Regions from separate parts of the Faecalicoccus sp. LCP19S3_E2 genome, predicted to be linked through region 2. Evidence: predicted binding sites of a transcription regulator. Region 2 holds the regulator's gene; each other region holds the start of a gene.
The links. Region 2 encodes HrcA, which represses chaperone genes, less so after heat shock. Its sites were predicted from a motif close to TTTTAGCACTNNNNNNNNNNNAGTGCTAAAA; they were not measured.
Positions count from the first base shown of each region.

Region 1: the regulator HrcA is predicted to act here: its motif matches at 2,785-2,815, upstream of ACTQX6_RS04985 (co-chaperone GroES).
Region 3: the regulator HrcA is predicted to act here: its motif matches at 4,075-4,105, upstream of ftsH (ATP-dependent zinc metalloprotease FtsH).
Region 4: the regulator HrcA is predicted to act here: its motif matches at 2,394-2,424, upstream of ACTQX6_RS02125 (ATP-dependent Clp protease ATP-binding subunit).

Region 1 covers NZ_JBQKEP010000004.1:50,952-57,041, reverse strand. The annotation lists gene ACTQX6_RS05005 (hypothetical protein) at 1-465, shown strand, start outside; gene ACTQX6_RS05000 (DUF4339 domain-containing protein) at 584-1,252, shown strand; gene ACTQX6_RS04995 (zinc ribbon domain-containing protein) at 1,262-1,909, shown strand; gene ACTQX6_RS04990 (zinc-ribbon domain-containing protein) at 1,910-2,605, shown strand; gene ACTQX6_RS04985 (co-chaperone GroES) at 2,828-3,088, shown strand; gene groL (chaperonin GroEL) at 3,100-4,713, shown strand; T-box leader at 4,846-5,096, shown strand; gene ACTQX6_RS04975 (2-isopropylmalate synthase) at 5,150-6,090, shown strand, end outside.
Region 2 covers NZ_JBQKEP010000001.1:104,110-110,199, forward strand. The annotation lists gene dnaK (molecular chaperone DnaK) at 1-805, opposite strand, end outside; gene grpE (nucleotide exchange factor GrpE) at 820-1,386, opposite strand; gene hrcA (heat-inducible transcriptional repressor HrcA) at 1,364-2,407, opposite strand; gene ACTQX6_RS00600 (polyphenol oxidase family protein) at 2,546-3,334, shown strand; gene ACTQX6_RS00605 (DeoR/GlpR family DNA-binding transcription regulator) at 3,588-4,343, shown strand; gene ACTQX6_RS00610 (cation diffusion facilitator family transporter) at 4,340-5,503, opposite strand; tRNA gene ACTQX6_RS00615 (tRNA-Ser) at 5,588-5,676, shown strand; gene ACTQX6_RS00620 (hypothetical protein) at 5,765-5,974, opposite strand.
Region 3 covers NZ_JBQKEP010000001.1:293,243-299,332, forward strand. The annotation lists gene aroA (3-phosphoshikimate 1-carboxyvinyltransferase) at 1-533, shown strand, start outside; gene ACTQX6_RS01515 (prephenate dehydrogenase) at 530-1,366, shown strand; gene ACTQX6_RS01520 (TIGR04076 family protein) at 1,384-1,695, shown strand; gene bilS (flavodoxin family protein BilS) at 1,692-2,201, shown strand; gene ACTQX6_RS01530 (NAD(P)-dependent oxidoreductase) at 2,198-3,037, shown strand; gene ACTQX6_RS01535 (hypothetical protein) at 3,063-3,314, opposite strand; gene ACTQX6_RS01540 (hypothetical protein) at 3,639-3,884, shown strand; gene ftsH (ATP-dependent zinc metalloprotease FtsH) at 4,146-6,023, shown strand; gene ACTQX6_RS01550 (class I mannose-6-phosphate isomerase) at 6,059-6,090, opposite strand, start outside.
Region 4 covers NZ_JBQKEP010000002.1:74,355-80,444, forward strand. The annotation lists gene ACTQX6_RS02100 (permease) at 1-329, shown strand, start outside; gene ACTQX6_RS02105 (thioredoxin family protein) at 346-678, shown strand; gene ACTQX6_RS02110 (arsenate reductase ArsC) at 708-1,112, shown strand; gene ACTQX6_RS02115 (sigma-70 family RNA polymerase sigma factor) at 1,358-1,903, shown strand; gene ACTQX6_RS02120 (helix-turn-helix domain-containing protein) at 1,908-2,147, shown strand; gene ACTQX6_RS02125 (ATP-dependent Clp protease ATP-binding subunit) at 2,484-5,045, shown strand; gene ACTQX6_RS02130 (hypothetical protein) at 5,174-5,542, shown strand; gene ACTQX6_RS02135 (NAD-dependent protein deacylase) at 5,583-6,090, shown strand, end outside.

The DNA of each region.
Region 1 (6,090 bases), on a different contig from region 2:
TATTCTTCGGCTGCCGAAGCACAACAGGCTTTATTAACCGGTCAGCAGCAGGTTGCCTTATTGGCACAGCCGGTTGCACAGGCAACCGTTGCCAAAGCGAAAGAAAATGGTAAAGAGTTCAGTGTACTGCAAGACCTGCAGGCATTATGGCAGAAAAAAACCGGCAGTGAAGATGCCGGTTATCCACAGGCTTCCCTGTTTGTCAAAGCTGATGAACAAGAAAAAGTAAGTCGTGTTCTGGATGGAATTGAAACCTTTATTGCGGATGCCGACGAAGATACATTGACAAGTGCCATCGACAAAGCCGGTGCGGATACTTTAGGGTTGCCAAACACACAAATTGCGGTCAAGACATGGAAGCAGCAGAACATTCGCTATGTCAAAGGCAAAGATGCCAAAGAAGATATTGAGAACTTCTTAAAGGTATTTAAAATGGAACTGCCAGAAGGCTTGATTGCTGAATAGGTACAGAAGAATTTGATAGTAAGAACTCCTGAGGAAACTTGGGAGTTTTTTTGCGTGGAAAAGCATTGACTTTTAGAGTCGGGGGGGGGGGTTAGAATTTTGATAGGAGATTTAAAAAATGTATTGTAGAGAATGTGGTCAGGAAATTTTTGATGGTGCTGCTTTTTGTGAAAATTGTGGTACTCCTGTTGACGAGCTTATGAAATCACCACCGCCAACACCTGTTTTGAATCAGTGGTATTGTGTGCTTGATGGAAAGTCGCCGTCGGGTCCATATAGTGACGAGCAAATTAATGACATGGTCAGCAATAAATTGATTCAAAATAATACGCCAGTATGGCATAAAGGTTTAGAGGATTGGACGGAGTTTTCAAAAGTCAGAGAATCAAAGTATTATGATGATAGAGTTCCTTCTTTAAAGAAAGAACATATCAATGACAGTTGGATGTGGACTCTAGCGTTTGCGCCTTTGTTGAGTAGCAGCGTATTTTGTACATACCAATATTATACGTATTTAAATTTAGCTAATGATGTATCTAATGCAGAGTTATACCAAACAGAGCTGGACTTATTCCGCTTCAGTTGGATTATTACACTTTCGATAAATTCATTTTTAACATATCAAGATTGTAAGATGTTGAAGAAATGTGGCTATGATACTCGCCAATTAGGTTCGTATTTGATTATTCCTGCATATATGTATAAACGAGCAAGAATGCTTAATCAGAGCCAAGTCTGCCTTGTTATTTGGATCGTTACCTTTGCGATAGATGTATTGTTTTTTTAGGAGGATATTATGAAGTGTGTAAATTGTGGACAAGAGATACCTGATAATTCTCAATTTTGTGGATATTGTGGAACAAAAGTTGAACCTAAGTTAAGTTCTAAACGATTCTGCCCGAGTTGTGGTAAAGAATTAAAGACAAATGCAAAATTTTGTACAAGCTGTGGAGCTTCGGTAGTAACGAGTAAAGAAAAAATTATTGATAATTCAAGTGTTAATTTGAATGTTAATTATTCTAAGGATAATATATTTTCTAAGAGTGTTGTGCTAGGAACGTCTTCGTTTTATGTTACAGAAATCGTTGGGATTATCTGTTTAATTTTTGCGTTGCTTTCTTTGTTCTTACCTTATGTAGGAACAAATTTATTAGCTAGCACATTCTCTATTACCTTGATCACTGGGCCTGATGGTATTATGGCTTTGTTTATAATTATCATATCTTTGATTTTGGCTATATTTCATAAACCTTTAGTGAGTATGATTGGATGTATCTTATCGACTTTAATTCCAATTATTGAAATTACTGTAAATATGCAGGAAGAATATGGAGTCATGCTTTCTTTCTATTTTGGATTTTATTTACTGCTATTTGTATCCATTGTTGGATGCATATCGTTTTTACTAGCCTATTTAGAACAACGAAAGATGAGGAAATCATAAATGTATTGTCCGGAATGTGGTCATTTGAATACTGATGAGGACCAATTTTGTGAAGAGTGTGGATGTCCACTAAAAGAGGATGTTCAGCCTAATGAAGAAAATTTACTTGCAGATCATCTGAGTTTTGAAAATAATCAGAAATTACATCCTGACTCATCACCGCATCAAACCAAAAACTTAATTATTGCATTGGTTAGTGTTGTTGCGATAATTGGAATAGCTGTTGGGGGCTATTTCTTTTACCAGCATCAACAGTCGCAACGAGATTTACAAGAACAAAAGGAAGAGTTGAAAGAAGCTAAAAAAGAGGCAGATGAAGCCAAGGAAGATGCGGATAAAGCTAAAGAAGATGCGAAGAAAGCGACTGAAGAGAAAAAAGAAGCAGAAGAAAAGGTACAGGATGCTCTAGAAAAGCAAGAAAAATCTAATTCATCATCTAATCAATTACCAATTAATCAAATTCCGGGAGATAATTTTGCCGGATATGATTTAGGACAATACATTCTTCAATATAATATGGTTACACGTGTATCCCCTGATTATAATGCAGCTGAAGTAGGAAAATTGGTAAAAGGTGTTCCGATCAATGTAGTGGATATAGTTCCAGGTTCCAATGGAAGTCTTTGGGGAAAACTAACACATGGAAATTGGATATGCTTAAAAGATAACAATTACACATATGTGATTAGAAACTAGTATATTTTCAAAAGTAGATATCAGCGAATATCTTTAGTTTAGTGCGTAGAGTTTTGATTCATATTTTAGAAATATGGCTATTTCGTTTATGAAACGGATAGCCATTTTCTTTTTTTGTAAAAAGTTTTTAAAATTCTTTAGCAAACCTATTGCACAAGTGCTAAAAGTGTGTATAATATACTTAGCACATAGATAAAGGGAGTGCTAAAGGAGGGATTAAGCATGTTGAAACCTTTACATGACTATGTATTACTGGAAAAAGAAAAAGTAGAAAAAACAACAAGTTCAGGAATTATCCTGACAAGTGGTAAAGAAAAATCAAAGTTGGCGGTTGTAAAAGCTATCGGTACTGGAGTAGAGAAGCCGGAATATAAAGTCGGTGATCGTGTATTGTATCGTGAATATGTTGGTACAAATATGAAAGTAGACGATGAAGAATTTATCGTAATCAAAGATGAAGATATCATCGCTTGTGAAGGATAGGGGGAAAGAACATGGCTAAGGAAGTACGTTTTTCTAAAGATGCCCGTGAGGCAATGTTAAAGGGTGTTAATACACTGGCAAATGCTGTTCGTGTTACATTAGGTCCAAAAGGTCGCAATGTAGTATTGGAAAAAGAATATGGTTCACCACTAATTACAAATGATGGTGTAAGTATTGCCAAAGAAATTGAATTGGAAGACAAATTTGAAAATATGGGTGCCAAACTGGTTTATGAAGTAGCTAATAAAACCAATGATACAGCTGGTGATGGTACAACAACAGCTACGATTTTGGCACAGAGTATGATTGAAAATGGTTTGAAATTAGTTGATCGTGGAGCTAACCCTGTTTTGATGCGTGAAGGTATTGAAAAAGCCGCAAAAGAAATTGCCGCTTATATCTTAGATCATGCCAAGAAAGTAGAAAGCACACATGATATTCAAAACGTAGCTGCGATTTCTTCAGGAAGTGAAGAAATTGGTAAGTTAATTGCCAACGCAATGGATAAAGTAGGACGTGACGGTGTGATTTCTACAGATGATTCCAATGGATTTGAAGATGAATTGGAAATCAGTGAAGGTATGCAGTATGATAAGGGATATGTTTCTCCATACATGGTTTCTGATCGTGAAAAGATGGAATGTACAATGGAAAATCCATATGTCATGGTAACTGATCAGAAAATCACAAACATTCAGGAAATCTTGCCGGTATTGGAACAGATCGTTCAAAGCAATCGTGCTTTATTGATCATTGCCGATGATTATGAAAATGAAGTGACTTCCACATTGGCATTGAATAAATTGCGTGGAACTTTCAATGTCGTTGCGACAAAAGCACCTGGATTTGGTGATAACCAGAAAGAAATGCTGCAGGATATCGCAACATTGACAGGTGCTACATTCTACTCAAAAGATTTGCAGATGGAATTAAAAGAACTGCAGTTATCTGATTTAGGTACAGTTAAAAAACTGGTTGTGACAAAAGATAACACAACAATGATCGGTGGTGCCGGAGATAAAGATGCCGTAGAAGCTCGTGTACATGAAATTGAAGCACAGATTGAAAATATAAAGAGTGATTATGATAAGAAACGTTTACAGGAACGTTTAGGTAAATTGTCAAATGGTGTTGCCGTAATCAAAGTTGGGGCCATGACTGAAAGTGAATTGAAAGAAAAGAAACTTCGTATTGAAGATGCTTTGAACTCTACACGTGCTGCTGTTGAAGAAGGTATTGTTGTCGGTGGTGGAGCTGCCTTAGTTTCTGCCTACTCGGCTTTAAAGGATAAAGTAAAGAGTGATGTAGTCGATGTACAAAAAGGTATCAAGGTCGTATTTGATGCATTGTTGGCTCCAATTGCTCAGATTGCCGATAATGCCGGATACAATGCCGAGGATATTGTTTCTGAACAATTAAAGGCAACTGGAAATCAAGGATTTGATGCCAAGAACGGTGAATGGGTTGATATGATTGAAACTGGTATCATTGATCCATGTAAGGTAACACGTAATGCGTTATTGAATGCCGCCAGCATTTCCGCACTGTTTATCACAACAGAAGCCGGAGTTGCCAAAATTCCGGAACCGGAAAAAGAAATGCCAATGCCTCAGGGAATGTATTAATAGGTGATAAAGGATGGAGAACCCATCCTTTTTTTATTGGGAATGTCTTTGAAAATTTACATTCCTTAATGTAAAAAGTTACATTTTGGTGTTGAAATCTTTGAATACTCTTGATATACTTCAACTAAGTTAAAAAACGCGATGACAGGGAGCTGTCAAAAAATGATGTTTTTAAGAGAGCGATTGGCTGGTGAAAAATCGTAAAGATCTTTTTGACACACTCACCCTTGAGCTGCTTTACTGAAACAAGTAAGTAAAGACGGAAACTCACCGTTATCAGGAGAAAACAATTCGCATTAGCTGATTGTAATGAGTGGTTACTAGTTTGTGACAATGAGAGTGGTACCGCGGGAAACTATGGTGTTATAGTCCTCGTCTCTCAAGGCATAAGTCCTTGAGGATGAGGACTTTTTATTGGTTAAAGGAGATTGAAAACATGATGGATGCAAGTAAGTATGCCCCAGGTTATTATCCGCCAAAGGAAAATGAATATCGCTGGGTCAAAAAGGATCACATTGAAAAGGCACCGGCCTGGTGTTCAGTTGATCTAAGAGATGGAAACCAGGCATTGATTGTACCGATGTCTTTGGAAGAAAAACTTGAGTTTTATCAGATGTTACTGGAAATCGGGTTTAAGGAAATCGAAGTAGGCTTTCCGGCTGCCAGTCAAACGGAGTATGAATTCTTGCGAACGATCATTGAAAGAAATATGATTCCGGAAGATGTAACAGTACAAGTATTGACACAGTGTCGTGATCATATTATTCGAAAGACATTTGAAGCAGTCAAAGGGGCACCTCGTGCTGTGATTCACTTCTATAATTCAACGAGTGTGGCACAAAGAGAACAAGTTTTCCAAAAATCAAAAGAAGAGATCAAACAAATTGCCGTAGAAGGTGCTAAGTTAGTCAAGAAGTTATCCGAAGAATATGAAGGAAATTTCCTGTTTGAGTATTCTCCGGAATCTTTTACAGGAACTGAACCAGATTATGCTTTGGAAGTTTGTAACGCGGTTTTGGATGTGATGCAGCCAACAGTGGATCGACCGATGATCATCAATTTACCGGTAACAGTGGAAATGAGCTTGCCGCATGTGTATGCCAATCAGATCGAATATTGTTCGGATCGTTTGAAATATCGTGATGCGGTTATCTTATCGACACATCCGCATAACGATCGAGGAACTGGTGTAGCAGATACCGAGCTGGCTTTGTTGGCCGGGGCGCAGCGCGTAGAATGTTGTTTGTTTGGAAATGGAGAACGTACCGGAAATGTGGACGCGATCACATTAGCCATGAACATGTATTCGCATGGAGTCGATCCCAAACTGGATTTCTCCAATATGCCGCATATTTGTGAAGTATATGAGCGCGTCAC
Region 2 (6,090 bases):
TAGCTTCAAAGTGCAATGGACCACTGGCTCCGGCAGAGATAAATGGCAAGCTGATCTGTGTCTGCATAACACCACTTAAATCTTTCTTTGCCTTTTCAGCAGCTTCTTTTAAACGCTGTAAAGCCATTGTATCTTGTTTCAAATCAATTCCGTTTTCTTTCTTGAAAGTATCAGCCATCCAATCAACCAATACGTTATCGAAGTCATCTCCACCTAAGTGGGTATCACCGTTTGTTGATAATACTTCAAAAGTACCGTCAGCCAAATCCAGGATACTAACATCGAATGTTCCTCCACCTAAGTCGTAGATCAAAACTTTCTGTTCTTTATCTGTCTTATCAATCCCATAAGCCAAAGCAGCCGCTGTTGGTTCGTTGATAATACGTTCTACTTCCAATCCGGCGATCTTTCCGGCATCTTTAGTAGCCTGACGCTGAGCATCGTTGAAGTAAGCCGGTACAGTGATAACTGCTTTTGTGACAGGTTCTCCTAAATAATCTTCTGCATAAGATTTCAAATACTGCAGGATCATCGCACTGATTTCCTGTGGTGTGTATTGTTTTCCTTCGGCCTCTACTTTCTGGTTTGTACCCATCAAACGTTTAATGGATGAAATCGTATTTTTGTTGGTAACTGCCTGACGTTTAGCGGCATCACCGATAATACGTTCTCCGTTTTTAAATGCTACAACACTTGGTGTTGTACGATTTCCTTCCGGGTTAGGGATTACTTTTGAATCCTTACCTTCCATGACAGCCACACAGCTGTTTGTTGTACCTAAGTCAATACCAATAATTTTTGCCATAGTCGATTCCTCCTTTACTCACTTACCTTCACTAAGGCAGGTCTTAATATACGATCCTTTAACATATAACCTTTCTGCATCACTTCGATGACCATTCCCGGCTCTACACCTTCCTTGGCTTCCTGCATCAAAGCCTGCATCGTATTGTGATCAAAAGGTTGTCCCATTGCTTCAATTTCTTTGATTCCCTCATTTGTCAGCACATTGACTAACTGCTGATGAATCATTTCGAATCCTTTGACATAATTTAAAACTTCTTCATTTTCACTTTGAACCATCAAAGCTCTTTCCATACCATCCAAGATCGGAAGAAGTTCCAGTCCGGCCTGCTGGAAACGATATTTCTTTGTCATATCCGCTTCATTCTGCAGACGCTTTTTCATATTTTCTGTATCGGCATAGGCACGAGCTACATCGTTTTTAGCCTTTGCCAATTCTTCTTTCAAATTTTCGATCTCTGCTTCTAAAGGATTGACTTCTTCGACATTCGCTTCCTTGTCCGCATCATTCTGTTCTTTGATTTCCGGCTGTTCTTCCATCTTTTTTTCTTCTTTTTTCTCATTCTTTTTGCTCATCGTCATTTCCGCCTCCTTTTTGTGCAAAGACATCTTCAATCACGCTGGACATGTAATCCATCAGGGCAACCACTTTGGAATACTGCATTCGATTTGGCCCTACGACCATCAACTGCCCTTCCTCATCGTTGTTGTAATGAAATTTTGTCGTAACGACCGAACAATCTCCAATCTGCAGCAACTCATTTCGCTGATCAATCTGAATCGCCACATTATCTTCTTGATCGGTCCACTGATGAAATAAGCTGGAGCTTTCCAATACAGCCATCAGCTCTTTCAGCTTATTTAAATCGCTGAATTCCGGTTGATACAACATATTGCTTCTTCCGGAAACCTTGACCTTTTCTGTGGCAAAACGCATAAATGCTGTCACAAAGGCTTCAAACAGCACTTCGTGACGAACAACCTTGGCTGCCATCAAAGGCTCGATTTCTTTCATCTTGTCAACGACTTCACTGATAGGTGTTCCTACCAGCTGATCATTCAACAAATCCGTACATGTCTTAATATCCTGTACCGATACTTCCGTACCAAAATCAAAGACTTTATTCTCTGTATGGCCCTGATCGGTCACGATAATGCCTACTGCACTTTTTTCACTGATCGGAATCAGTTGTACATGCTGAAGCTTTTGTGAACGACTGTCCGGCCCTAAGACAATGCTCGTTAGATTGGTCATGTGACTTAAGATATCACAACTTTTTTCTACGACTTCATCCAATGAATAATGTCTTTCGGAAAATACCTGCTGCAAAGAATGTTTCACATTGGCATCCAGGTTGGTTTCCATCAGATTTTCTACATAGTACCGATATCCTTTTTGACTGGGAACACGACCGCTGGATGTATGTGTTTTTTCCAACAGGCCCACTTTTTCAAGGGCTGCCATCTCGTTACGAATCGTAGCTGATGATACCGGAAAATCCAACAGCTGCATCAAAGTCTTTGAGCCGACCGGTTCTGCACATCGTGTAAATTCATCGACGATCGTTTTAAAGATGATTTTTTGACGTTGTGTCAGTCCCATATCCAAGCCCCTTTCTAGCACTCTTGTTCTCTGTCTGCTAACAGTATATCATATTCTTTAGCAAACGCAAGGATTTAGTGCTAAAAATTCAAGAAATTTTAAATGATTTTTCTCGTTTTGGTTTGCTACAATAGAAATATGAAACAAATAGAGTTTATAAACACAACCGTTTACGGTGCTGTAACACTAAAAGATGCGACCCGTCCCGATCAAAACAACATGGCTTTGCACGTATGTAATGATGAACAAGGTGTATTATCCAATCGAAAAGAGTTGGAAAAGATCACAATTCCGCTAGAAAACTGGGCTTTGCCATGGCAAAAACATACCGATCATTTTTATCATGTTACATCAAAAGATAAAGGAAAGGGGGCCTTTGATAAATATACCAGCATCATGGATGTCGATGCCCTTTATACAACCGAGCCAAATGTATTGATCGGTGTCTTTACCGCCGATTGTGTTGGTATCTTATTGGTCGATGAAACAACGCCTTGTCTTTGTGTGATCCACTCCGGATGGAAAGGTACCGTACAACAAATCACCGCAAAAACCATAGATCACCTCATTCAAAATCAGCTTATCCATCCCAAAACTACACAGGCTTTTTTTAGTCCCAGCCTGCAGTTTGATTCGTTGGAAGTAGGTATGGAAGTCATAGAACAGATACAGAAGCTGCCTATAGATACTTCTTCATATATTCGCAGGTTATCCAACGAAAAAGCTTTATTAGACAATCAGGGAATCAATGCCCAGATGTTGATCAATGCCGGTATCGCAAAAGAAAACATTCATCTATCTTCCATCGATACGCTAACCGATATAGACAATGGATTCAGTTATCGCAGAAACAATTGTTTAAAGGAATTTCCTAAATGCGGTGAACATTTCACCTATGGCTATATAAAAGAAAAAACCTCGCATTGAGGTTTTTACGCCTTTTCAGGCAAAGGATGAATAATTTGTATCCGTATTAGGAGGATACAGATATGATTAGTGGTCCTCATGGACAAGCTCATTGTAGCTAAAACCCATAAAAAAACAATTTATCCTTGTTATTTCGATGAAACAAAATATTTAAAATCGTTTTTCAAAAAGTTTTTAAATATCAAATCTTCTGAACAAAAATTTTCTATTCTTTCAATCTTTCGCTATAATACATTTGAAAAGAGGAATGGATATGTCCAGAAAAAAAGAACTTCGTCAATCAAAGATTCGTCAGATTTTATTAGAAGAAAGCCGAGTACGCGTAATCGATCTTGCCAAAAGATTGGGAGTCACACCGGAAACCTTACGTAATGATATCAGTGAAATGGAAGCACAATCTTTACTGATTCGTGAACACGGCTATGCCCGTATTCAAAATCCGATGCAGGAAACCCCATTATTATTTCGAAATCAGGAAAATGCAGAAGCCAAAAAACGAGTCGGCATCCGTGCTTTAAACGAGATCCAGGATGGTTCGGTTGTCTTTTTAGATTCCGGAAGTACCGTTCTGCTGGGAATTCCTGCTTTGCAGGGTAAAAAAAGCTTGACCATCGTAACGAATTCTTTACCGTCAGCCCAACAATGCGCTGCCTTTAATTTCGATATTCTCTTTACCGGCGGTATGATTTATAATGCCGGATTACGCGCCTACGGAACCTTTGCCATTGAAATCATCGATCATGTACATATTGATCTTGCGATCATGGGAACTGACGGCTTTAAAGACTGTGAAGGCTTTACTTCCACCAACATCAATGAACTGGGATTTAAACGACATGTCATGAATCAAACTGAAAAGTTGATCATGGTCACAGACAGCTCCAAGTTTCATGACAAAGCCCCTTTCACATTTTGTAAATTCCGCGAATTTGATATGCTTGTGACCAACGAGATTTCACAGGATGATTTAAACCTTGTCAAAGATATAAAAAAGATCATCCAGGTCTAAGCCATAGGATGATCAATTGTTAATACAAGATATACTTTTTTATCCGATTTGATATGTGCCAATAAATTCTCTTCAATTTGAGAAGGCGTCATTGTTTCATCATACGGAATGACCAGATCAAAGACCAGATTTACGTGTGTTGGACCGGATACGATTCGAAAATCATGAAAATTCCAGGAAACACCCAAAGCTTGTATCGCATCGGCGACAAGCTTTTTATAACGCTCAGTCAACGGATCATTGACTTTGACAGGATCCATATGTAGAACCAGTTCAATACCCATCTCTTTTTTGATTTCTCTTTCAATATTGTCAATGGCATCATGCACTTTAAAAATATTATCCGAAGCATCGACTTCCACATGTGCACTGGCAAACAAACGATTAGGTCCATAATTATGAATCATCAAATCATGAACGCCTAATACTTCCGGGCTCTTTAAGATAAAGCGATCTATTTTATTCACCAAGTTCGGGTCTGGCGCTTCTCCCAATAGCACATTTAAAACTTCACGAATCAAGGTATAAGCATTATATAAGATAATGAATGAAACGATGATTCCCATGTACCCGTCTAAATTCCATCCAACTAACGGAGAGATCAACGTTGATAAAAAGACAGCGCCCGTTCCCATGACATCACTGATCGAATCTAATGCCGTTGCCTCCAACAAAGAAGAATCATACACTTTAGAAAGCTTTTTATTGTAAGCATACATCCATAATTTAACAACGATGGAAATGCCTAAGATCACAAGTGTGACGATGCGAAAGTCGATGGCTGAAGGATGCAGGATCTTTTCGATACTTTCTTTAGCCATTTCAATACCGATATATCCTACGATCAATCCCACAAACAAGGAAGCAATGGTTTCACTTCGCTCATGGCCAAAAGGATGATCTTCGTCAGCCGGTTTATTGGATACGACAAAAGAGACGATGGAGATGATATTACTGCAGGCATCGGACAAGTTGTTGATCGCATCAGCACGAATGGAAACGCTGTTGACAATCACTCCGATAACATATTTGATCACAAATAAAAACAGGTTAGCTAAAATCCCGATAAAACCGCATAGTCTTCCTACAGCACTTCTAACACCTGAATCTTTCGTGTTTTGATAATCTTTTACAAATCGTTTGACTAATAAATTTACCATACCGCGATTGTATCAAAACACTTTAAAGCATTCAATCAATTTTAGTTACGTTATTCTTACTTTTATGGTACAATACTTGGGCACGGAGACGTATCGAAGTGGTCATAACGAGCTCGACTCGAAATCGAGTTGCCTTCACGGGCACGTGGGTTCGAATCCCACCGTCTCCGCCATTATTCTATATAGTAGTTTGAACGGTAAATTATTGTAATTTATCGTTTTTTAAGTTTTAGAACACTTTTTGAATTCCTTCCATTTCTGTCAAAATAAATCTTTCTTTCCTTTTAATCTCTTTCTAATCCTCTCAAAAACTTCATCATGTGTATATTTTTCATCCGTCATTTCCGCAAGATGATCTGCTTCAGATAACCTTGTTTCCAAGTCATCTATCGATTTATAATATTTATCAATAATGAAATTTACAGTATCTCTGCCCATTTTCAATCCGTTTGATTCAATATAATCTATCATTTCAATAAGTTGTTTTTGAATACTATTGTTTTTGTTTTCATCTTGCTACCTGTTCTTTATGAATCTTCATATGTTTGAATCTTTTAAAATATCCTCAAACATTTCATAAACTAGAA
Region 3 (6,090 bases), 190 kb from region 2:
AAAGTGAATTAACGATTACGAATATGGATCCTGACTCCATGCAGGGAGATAAAGCCATCTTACAACAATTACAAAATGCTGGAGCCAAGATATCCATCAAAAACGATCAAATTACCGTTACCCATCAACCGTTACAGGCACAGACCATTGATCTGGCCAATTGCCCGGATCTTGGCCCTATTCTTTGTGTACTAGCAAGCTTCTGTAAAGGATGCACGCACTTCATTCACGCAAAGCGACTTCGCATCAAAGAAAGCGACCGCATAGAAGCTATGGAAACGGAATTAAAAAAATGGGGTGTAGATATTTCATCTACCGAAGATACGATCACCATCTATGGAAAAGAAGCTTATGATCGTAAAGACATTATCATTGATGGACATAATGATCATCGTATCGTGATGGCGATGAGTGTTTTCGGTCTTTGTGCAAAACATCCTTCTGTGATTCAAGGTGCTGAAGCCATCACAAAAAGTTATCCGACATTTTTCGATGATATTCTTAAAATCCATGGAAAGGTGGAAATCGTATGAAAACAATCGGATTTGTTGGTCTAGGTGTCATGGGCGCAAGCTTTGCCAGCCGTTTAAGCCATAAAGGCTATACGGTTTATGGTTTTGAACGATCCCAGGAAACACTGGACATTGCCTTACAGAATCAGATCATTCAAAAAGGTACGACCGAACCGGAAACCCTGTTAAAAGAATGCGATCTGATCATCATTGCCCTTTACCCAACACAGATCTTGCCTTGGATCAGACAATACCAGCATGCCTGCAAAGATAAAGCGATTCTCATGGATATCAGCGGTGTCAAAAGCAATATCATCGAACCGGTACAATCCATTTTAAGAGAGGATTTAGAGCTCATCAGCGTTCATCCCATGTGCGGTAGAGAATCCAGAGGCATACAGTTTAGCGATGAAATGATTTTTGATCATGCCAACTACATCGTTGTACCAACCGATCAAAATACACCGGAAGCGATTGAACTGGCCAGACAACTGGGTGTGGTTTTAGGTGTTAAAAACATCAGTACCCTCAGTATTGAAGAACACGATCGCATGATCGGCTTTTTATCCCAGTTGACTCATGTGATTGCGGTCAGTCTGATGAACACACATGAAAATGCACATCTTGTAGAATATACCGGTGACAGCTTTCGCGATCTGACTCGTATTGCCGAAATCAACGAAGATCTATGGAGCGAATTGTTCTTATTAAACAAAGAAATCTTATTAGATGAAACAGACCAGTTTATCGCTTCGATCCAACACTTCAGAGATGTTTTGGACCAGGAAGATGTCGAAGAAATGAAACGTCTGTTTATTCAATCCACAAAACGAAGAAAGCTTTTTAATCGATAAGGTGATACAATATCCTTATGAAAAAGATACGTATCACCGCTTTAAAACAGACGATCTACACCGATCTGATTCAAAAATATGAAAACCCGATTCAACATGCCTGCCCTGTTTCGGAAGGGCAAACATGGGTCGTTTCCAACGCACTTTGTCCATCCGACTTTTGCCAAAGCGCCTGGCAGAACTTATACCCCTATGTTTTTGCCTTAGCACATGGCGCAACGGATTTTTTCGATGGATGGATGAAGGATTCAAGATCGGCTTTGATCAGCTGTAACGATGGATTTCGTCCAGTATCTTTTCTTTTAGAAGTGATGGAGGAAAAATCATGAAAATCTGTATTTATTACGATAGTATAACCGGCAACACAAAAAAGATTGCCGATGCGATTTATGAAACTTGTAAAGACGAGGTTGTATATTGCGGTAAACCACACAAACTACAGGAAGCCGATTTATATTTTATTGGTTCCTGGACGGATAAAGGCAATTGTTCTTCTGTGATACAAAACCTTTTATCTTCTTTAAAGAATAAAAAGATTGCGTATTTTGGCACATGCGGTTTTGGAGGATCATCAGAATACTATGCTTCTTTGTATCAAAGAGCCAAAAGTCAGATTGATGATTCTAACGTCATTTTAGGACATTTCTTTTGTCCCGGAAAAATGCCGGAAGCCATTAAAGATCGTTATGTGAAATTATTACAGGAACATCCGGAGGACAAAAAGCTGCAAGTCAGTTTAAAAAATTTTGAAGAGGTAAAGACTAGGCCCAATACAGAAGATATAAACAAGGCACAAAGTTGGGCCAAAGAAATGATAAAGGAGGCTCTACAATGAAAATTGGATGGATCGGTGCCGGAATCATGGGAAATCCCATGGTGCACCACTTATTGAAGAATGGACACGAGGCTCATGTGTATGCCAGACACCCACAAAAAGTACAAAATCTGGTTGAAGAAGGCGCTGTTTTAGAAGAAAACATTGCTTCTTTGGTGCAGCACAGCGATGTAATTTGTACCATGGTAGGCTTCCCTAGTGATGTAAAAGAAGTGTATGGCACAATTTTCGAACACATTGAACCCGGTAAAATTTGCATCGACTTTACTACATCTTCACCATCTCTGGCTGTTGCGTTAGCACAGCAGGGAAAAGATAAACAAGTAACGGTACTTGATGCACCTGTTACCGGTGGTGATGCCGGCGCCAAGCAGGGAACCTTAACAATTTTGGTCGGCGGTCCAAAAGAAACTTTTGATCAGCTACAGCCTGTTTTCAGCGCATTTGGTAAAGATATCTTTTATTGCGGAGTAGCCGGAGCCGGTCAAAAAGTAAAGATTGCCAACCAAATCATGATTGCCAATACACTGCAGGGTATTTGTGAAGCTATGACCTATTTAAAGAGCCAAGGCTGCGATCCTACTTTGGTCATTCAAAATCTGCAAAATGGAGCTGCCGGTTCCCGTCAGTTAGAACTCTTAGGACCAAAAATGCTTCAAAATAATTTTGATCCCGGCTTCTACATCAAACACTTTGTCAAAGATTTAAGAATTGCTCTGGATCAAAAAGAAGCAAAACTGACCGGCGTAGAAAATGTGATCCAAGAATACATCACTCTGATGGATCAAGGATATCAGGATCTAGGTACGCAAGCTCTGATTAAATATTTTCAGTAAGAACCACTCGCTGGTTCTTTTTTCTTTACCGAGTTCCCCGAAAATAAATCAATAATGTCAACAATGGAACCAAGGCACAGAAAAAAGCTGAATATTTTTCATACCATTTTTGATGATGATAAAAAGACCAGCCAAGCCATCCCACATCTCCAACTAGACAACATATCGCCAATCCGATATGTAACATTGACATATGCGTATTACAAATCCATGTATAGATAAAAAAGATCAAGTTCAATATAAAAAACAATATGTAACGATATACATCCTTCTTCATAGAAATCATCCCCTTATTTGCCCATATACTATATGCGTTTTCTGTGTTTTCAGTACTGTTTAAATGTGTGAAATTATCAAATCTGTCAAACATAAGAATTGTCTTCTCTGGCTTAAAACACGATATAAAAATATTCGTCATTTTTTTAATAGTTTTCCTGATTTATTTCGTATCTAATAGTGAGGCTATTATTGCTAGTATGTGAAATCTGTTTTTACCTGCCTTCTTTTACTGCCTTGTTTTGATAGCTGATAGACAATATGAAATGACGAAGGAAAACAGTCTACAATCAAAGAAGTAATCAAGCAGGAAGAAGGAATCGCCATGGCAGACAAGATCATCAAGTATATGAGCCAGGAATGGATCGATCAGCTCAATGAAGAATTCGAACAGTTGAGTATCAATGACAGTATTCGAATGGAAAATGCACGAATCAAACGGGCAAAAGAGAAAGGCCGTGAAGAAGGACAGAAAGACTTAATAAAGCTATTATCCCAAACAATGACTGCAGAAGAGATTTCTAAAACAACTCAAAAACCATTAGAAGAAATACAAAATATATTGAAATAAACTTATATTGTATTTTTTCAAAATCAATCTCTACTAAAAACTGCCAGGCAGAAATTTAAAAACTGCCTGGCCCTTTTTATACAAATTGAACAAAGATTTTTATGGATAGAACTCTTTTCTATCTATTTTTTACCCTAGTGTCCAACAAAATTTATAGATATCTTCTTTACATTATGTGAAATTATCTTTTCTTTAGCAAACCAATTGACAGAGTGCTAAAAAGATTTATAATGATATCAATTCTTTTAGGAGGATAGACTCATGAACAATCAACCCAAACGATCCTTATATCGTTACTATGCCATTATATTAATTATTATCCTGGCTTTAAATTTTATTGTGATGCCTCTGTTCAATTCCAGTCGTATGGAAACTACAACATATTCTGACTTTTTAGATTCGATTGAAGAAAAAGATGTTGAAAATGTACAGATTGAAGACCAGACGGTATATTACACATTAAAAGGTGAAGACAACAAAACCTATGAAACCGGATTAATGAACGATGATGATCTGGTAAATCGACTGGATGCTTCCGGCGCTAACTTTACACAGGTCATCCCGACACAGATCAATCCGTTTGTCTATTATCTCTTAACTCTATTTTTGCCGATATTTATCTTCTGGTGGTTTGGACGACGTATGTTTAAGAAAATCCAAAGCAAGACTGGAAACGAAAGTATGTCCTTTGGACAGGGAGGTTTTGGTTTTGGAAATTTAGGAAAATCCAATGTAAAAGTCTATGAAGGCAAAAAGACCGGAAAGACATTCCATGATGTAGCCGGTCAGGAAGAAGCCAAAGAAAATTTAAAAGAAATCGTGGATTTCTTAAACAACCCGAAAAAATATAAAGAGATTGGTGCACAGATGCCTAAAGGTGCTTTGTTGGTTGGCCCTCCGGGAACCGGTAAAACTTTATTAGCCAAAGCAGTAGCCGGTGAAGCCGGTGTTCCTTTCTTCTCTATTTCCGGTTCTGAATTTGTAGAAATGTTTGTCGGTCGTGGAGCTGCCAAGGTCCGGGATTTATTTAAACAAGCACGTGAAAAAGCACCTTGTATCGTATTTATTGATGAGATCGATACCATTGGTAAAAAACGAGATGGTGCCGGATTATCCGGAAACGATGAACGAGAGCAGACCCTAAACCAGCTGTTAGCAGAAATGGATGGATTTGACGGATCAAAAGGTGTTGTCTTATTGGCAGCAACTAACCGTCCGGAATCCTTAGACCCGGCTTTGACAAGACCAGGAAGATTCGATCGTCGTATCCCTGTAGAATTACCGGATCTTGCCGGACGAGAGGCTATTCTTAAACTCCATGCACAGGATGTAAAATGCTCTCCGGAAATAGATTTTAACGTAATCGCAAGAGCCAGTGCCGGTGCCAGTGGCGCTGATCTAGCCAATATGGTCAATGAAGCAGCCTTATTAGCCGTACGTGACGGACGAAAGATGGTTGTTCAACGTGACTTGGAAGAAGCTATTGAAATCGTTATAGCCGGTGAACAGAAAAAAGGAACGGCCATTTCCAATAAAGAGCGTATGATCGTATCCTATCATGAAATTGGCCATGCCTTAGTCGCTGCCAAATGTCAAAACAGCGCTCCGGTTCATAAAATCACGATCATCCCAAGAACCAAAGGGGCTTTAGGTTATACCATGCAGGTTGAACAAAACGAACAATACTTAGTATCTAAGGAAGATGCTTATCATCGATTGATGATCTATACTGGTGGTCGATGTGCCGAGGAACTGATCTTTAATTCCATCACAACCGGCGCCAGCAACGATATTGAGCAGGCTACCAAGCTGGCACGAGCCATGATCACACGCTACGGTATGAGTGATAACTTTGGCATGATGGCTTTGGAAACAGTAAACAATGCATACTTAGGTGGCGATACCAGTCTTCAGTGTTCGAATGAAACCGCAACTAAAATCGATGAAGAAGTAGCCACTCTAATCAAAAAAGCCCACGATGAAGCTTATCAAATCTTATTAGACAATAAGATGAAGCTGCATGAACTTGCCAAATATCTTTATGAAAAAGAAACTATCACCGGCGAACAGTTTATGTACATTTTAAATAAACCGGTAGAAATTCCGACTTCTTTAAACAATGCAGAAACTAACGCATAGGCTAAGAGCTTTGAGAACAAACTCAAAGCTCTTTTTTAAACATTTTCATTACGATAAGATGCCAGGA
Region 4 (6,090 bases), on a different contig from region 2:
TCCATAACTGGATACCTGAAACATGGATTGAAAGTATCTTGGGCAGTAATAACCCGTTTGGTGTTATTTTAGCCACTCTTGTCGGAGTTCCTATGTATGCTGATATTTTTGGAACAATTCCAGTAGCAGAAGCATTACTTTCAAAGGGTGCACAATTAGGTACAATTTTATCATTTATGATGGCTGTAACAACATTGAGTTTGCCGTCTTTAATCATGCTGAAAAAGGCAGTAAAGCCTAAACTATTGACCCTTTTTATTGCCATTTGTACGTTTGGCATTATTATTGTAGGTTATCTCTTTAATATTTTTAGTACATTATTTATTTAAAAGGAGCGAATAAGAAATGAAATTATTTGGAAAGAAAAAAGAAACAAAATCATGTTGTTGTGGTGGAAATTGCACATCAGAAACAATGCAAAATGCAGAAAAAAAGAAAGAAGAGCAAGGCATTAAAATATTAGGTTCGGGCTGTGCAAAATGTATGGAATTGGAAAAAGCAACTAGAACAGCAATATCAGACCTTCAATTAGATTATGAGATTGAACACATTACAGATTTTGCAGAAATCGCTAGTTATGGAGTAATGTCTACACCTGCATTGGTGTTTAATGGCGAAGTAATATCCTATGGAAAAGTATTGACCGTAGACGAAGTAAAAGCATTATTGAGCAAATAATAAAACAAAGAAAGGTTGGTAATTCATTTATGAAAAAACCTAAAGTAGCCTTTGTCTGTGTTCATAATTCTTGTCGCAGTCAAATTGCGGAGGCATTGGGCAAGTATCTTTCTTCAAATGTTTTTGATAGTTATTCCGCAGGCACGGAAACAAAGCCACAAATCAATCAAGATGCAGTTCGTCTAATGAAAGAAATGTATCAGATAGATATGGAGAAAACACAATATTCTAAATTGTTATCTGAAATACCACAGGTAGATATTGTGATTACAATGGGGTGCAATGTGAATTGTCCTACAATACCATGCAAATATAGAGAGGATTGGGGGTTGAATGACCCTACAGGGAAAAATGATGATGAATTTTCAAAGACAATCCATTCAATCCATGCAAAAATACTTGAATTGACAGAAAAAATAAAAATAATGCGTTGATTTCAAGGAGAAACTAAATGAAAATTTGAATACCCACATTCCACAGGTAATTGTCAAAATAAGAAATGACAGTTTCAATTTTCTTGGTATTTATGTGAAAAAATAATTTCATTAATTGGATTCGCCTGTTCATTATGGGTAATTAATAATGAAAATATTAACGAAGAATATTGTCATAAATTGTTTTAAGCACACTATTAAACAGTCTAATATGGCAATTATCAACATCTGAATATAAGGAAATTTTGAAGGCTCGTGCAGACTATATGTTTTGTGCGGGCTTTTTTCTTGCTTTCTTTTTTACATTACCAAAAGGTATAGGCGGTATTCCCGTTTATATATTTCGGCGTATGCAGAAAGGGGGTGAGATTATGAACACATCTTCTTTCGAGCATATCGTAAGAATACAGTTTAATACTTTGATGATAACTGTTATTAAATGCACAGTAAAAAGCAGAAATAGACAGTTTGCAAGACGTTCCAAGCGTGAGGTTTTATTCTATGAACTATCAGATACGAAAAATCTTGAATGTGTAACTGAGGATAAATATTCTTGTGATTATATTTCTTTTGAAGTCTTGAATTTCACAATTCAAATATCAAACGAGAAACTTGCTGTTGCTTTATATAAGTTATCAAGCAAAGAGCGTGATGTAATTCTATTACGCTATTTTCAAAGCATGAGCGACCAAGAAATTGCAGAATTATATCATGTATCACGTTCTGCTATTTATCGCAGAAGAAGTAACGGATTGAAGAAATTAAAAACATTATTGAAAGAAAGGAATTGAAACAATGAAAAAAGAATATGGCTACCCTACATTAAAAGTAATATGTAAAGCGTCTGCTGGAAATGAAACTGCCATAAGAGAGATTTTGAAGTTTTATGACGCTTATATTTGTAAATTATGCTTGCGTCCGTTTTACCACTCTGAAAGTGGTAAAATTACTATGCAGGTTGATGAAGAATTAAAAGGTCAAATTCATACAGAAATGATGAAAGCAATCTTGAAATTTGAAATCAGAGTAAAGTAATCATATTACATGAATGAAAAACGGGAGATACACAGATATTTGTGCTATCTCCCATGTTGTTTTTTGTGTCATATCAAGGCTCATTCAATCGTGGTAAAATGAGTGTTTTTCTATACCTTAAAATACTTGAATGTATAGTATTTATGCGGATAATTGAAAATTAGATATAAAATTTCTTTAACATAATAACTTTATAAAAAGTGATATTAGAATTCTGATGCAAGCATCAGTTTTCTTTTCTAAAATTTTTAGCACTTAACTCTTTACAGTGCTAAAAATTGTGCTATAATACACTTAGCACAGATAGATAGAGAGTGCTAAAAGGAGGGTTGCTCTATGGTAAACTTTGAACAAATGTCAGAACGTCTGCAGAAGATTTTAATGGAATCGGTAAACCTGGCAAAATCATATCAACATGCCAGTGTCGATACGATTGATGTATTGGAAGCCATCTTTAAAGATGATGTGTTGGATGGCTTATATGATCGACTGCAGGTGGATAAAAATAAAGCATTACAAATTATTACGCAGGAAAACAGTCGGATTGCGAAATCCTCAACCGCTAATTTAAACTTCTCCAATGAAGTACAACAGTCGATGGAAAAGGCCAGTCAATGGGCTGCACAACATGATGAAACGTATTTAAGTGTTGCCAGTCTTTGGATTGCCCTGATGTTTAATCGTTCCTATGTTTCAAAACAATTAGTCAAATCATTTGGCTTAAAGGAAGAACAAGTTAAGGAAGCAGAATTGGAAAGAAGAAACGGCAAGAAATTTGATACACCGAATTCGGAAGAAAATGTAGAAGCTTTAAAGAAATATGGTCGAGATCTGGTACAGGATGTCAAGGATGGAAAGATTGATCCAATCATTGGACGTGATGATGAAATTCGTCGTGTGATGCAGATCTTATCACGTAAAACAAAGAACAATCCTGTTTTGATTGGTGAACCAGGTGTTGGTAAGACCGCTGTTGTAGAGGGTATTGCCTGGCGTATCATGAAAAAGGATGTGCCGGAATCGTTGAAAGAAAAACGATTGATCGAGTTGGATATGGGATCGTTGATTGCCGGTGCCAAATATCGTGGTGAATTTGAAGAGCGTTTAAAGGCAATTTTGGACGAGGTCAAAAAATCAAACGGACAGATCATCCTATTCATTGATGAGATTCATAATCTGGTTGGTGCCGGTAAAACGGAAGGCAGCATGGATGCCGCTAACTTGTTGAAGCCTATGTTGGCGCGTGGGGAGTTACATTGTATCGGTGCCACTACGTTTAATGAATATCGTAAATACATTGAAAAAGATGCGGCTTTGGAAAGACGTTTTCAAAGGGTCAATGTACAGGAACCAAGCGTTGAAGATACTATCAGTATCTTGCGTGGTTTAAAGGATCGCTTTGAATCGTATCATGGTGTTCGAATTCTGGATGAAAGCTTGATTGCGGCTGCGACGTTATCCGATCGATATATTACGGATCGTTTCCTGCCGGATAAAGCTATTGATTTAGTGGATGAAGCTTGTGCAACCTTAAAAGTGGAGATGGAAAGCATGCCGCAGGAATTGGATGAGCTGCAGCGGGAGATCTTACAGTTGCAGATTGAAAAGACATCATTAGCCAAAGAAGAAGATAAAAAGGCAATCGAACGTCGTCAGGAAATCGAAGAAAAGTTAGGTAAGCTGCAAAGTAAGCGAGATGAAATGTACACACGCTGGGAAGATGAAAAAGCGGTATTGGCCCATGCCAAAGAAGACAAACAAGCACTAGAGAAAGCTCGATTAGATTTAGAACAGGCACAAAATGACGCTCGTTATGAAGAAGCCGCTCGTTTGCAGTATTCAGTAATTCCGGAACTGGAAGCACGTATCAAAAAACAACAGACTCTGCAGAAAGAGGATGCTTTGATTCAGGAAACTGTGGATGAAGAAATGATTGCCAAAGTTGTTTCTAAATGGACAGGTGTAGAAGTAACTCGTTTGGTTGAAAGTGAACGAGAAAAGTTGTTGCACTTAAAAGATAACCTTGAAAAACGTGTCGTAGGTCAGGATCAGGCTTTGGAGCTTGTAACGGATGCAATCTTACGTAGTAAAGCGCAGATTCAGGATGAAAACAGACCGATCGGTTCCTTTATGTTCTTGGGACCAACAGGTGTTGGTAAAACGGAAGTTGCCAAAGCTTTGGCTCAACAGCTTTTTGATGATGAAAGACACATCGTTCGTATCGATATGTCTGAATACATGGAAAAGCACAGTGTGGCTCGTTTGATCGGTGCTCCTCCGGGATATGTTGGTTATGATGAGGGTGGCCAGCTGACCGAAGCAGTACGAAGAAATCCATACAGTATTGTCTTGTTTGATGAGATTGAAAAAGCGCATCCAGATGTCTTTAATGTCTTATTACAGATCCTGGATGATGGACGAATTACGGATTCCAAAGGTGTGACCGTAGATTTCAAAAATACGATCATTATCCTCACCAGCAACTTAGGTTCACAATATGCCTTTGAGGCAAATAATCATGATAAATATATGGAAGAAGTTAAACGTCACTTTAAACCGGAGTTTATCAACCGTATTGATGAGATCATTGTCTTCAATGCCTTAGATGACAGTGCTTTTATCAAGATTGCCCATAAATTTATGGATCAGCTAAAAGAGCGTTTGGAAAAGAGAGATATTCATCTTCATGTCAAAGATGCGGTTTATGCCCAGATTGCCAAGATGGGTGTCGATCCGGTTTATGGAGCAAGACCTATGAAACGATATATCCAACGTCAGATTGAAACCAACATTGCGAAAAAGATCATTGAAGTCGGTGTTTTTAAAGAATCGGATTTAACGGTTGACTATGTGGATGGTGCTTACACATTTGACATTCAGGAAAGACAAACAGTCTAAAAAGAACAGTCAGGAAATCCTGACTGTTTTTTTGTAAAGAGAGATTCTCTATAGTGATACCGTCTATACTGTTGCATAAAAATAATGTAGTATAAAGATAGAAGGAAAGATTTTTTAGGGTAAATCATATGAAAAAATTGAGTATTTGTGCATTGTTTTTGTTGGCGTGTTTAGGTTGTCAGAATAAGGAAGTCAGTATGGTACGTATGGATGCAAATACAGTTGATGCATCTATGTTTGATGATATTGGATTCTATATGATCAATTCATCCAAAGAACAAATGATTGTCATGAATCACATGCATGTTGATCCAAAAACTGTGAAGGCTGAGCAGAATGGAAATACGATCACGATTCATTTTCAAAAACAAGCTTCCGTACAGGAAGATGTATTGATTTTCAGCCTGGATACTTCCACCTTGGAGGATCCAACAATTCGCATCATGGATGAAAAGGGAAGAGAATACGCATTTGAAACGGTATTTGTCGGCATGTAGAAAGAAATTTGGAGTATAATAAGTACAGGAGCGTGACAATATGGATTTAAAAGAGAGAATCGAACAGGCAAAGAACATTGTGTTTTTTGGTGGCGCAGGTGTCAGTACGGAGAGTGGTATTCCTGATTTTCGAAGTGATAATGGCCTATATAAAAAGAAATATCGATACTCGGCAGAACGTATGGTATCGCATAGCTTCTTTATGCAGAATCCTAAGGAGTTTTATGAGTTTTACTTTAATCAGATGATTTATCCGGATGCCAAACCAAACAAGGCACATTTGGCACTGGCACATCTTGAAAAAATAGGAAAGTGCAAGGCTGTCATTACGCAAAATATTGATGGCTTGCATCAAATGGCTGGTTCAAAACGTGTTTTTGAGCTACATGGAAGTGTCCACAAAAATACATGTATGCACTGCCATGCACATTATGATCTGCATCAAACAATTGAAGCACGAGATGAAAATGGCATTCCACGCTGTCCAAAGTGTGGCGGTATCATTAAACCCGATGTTGTTTTATATGAAGAAGGTTTGGATCAAAATG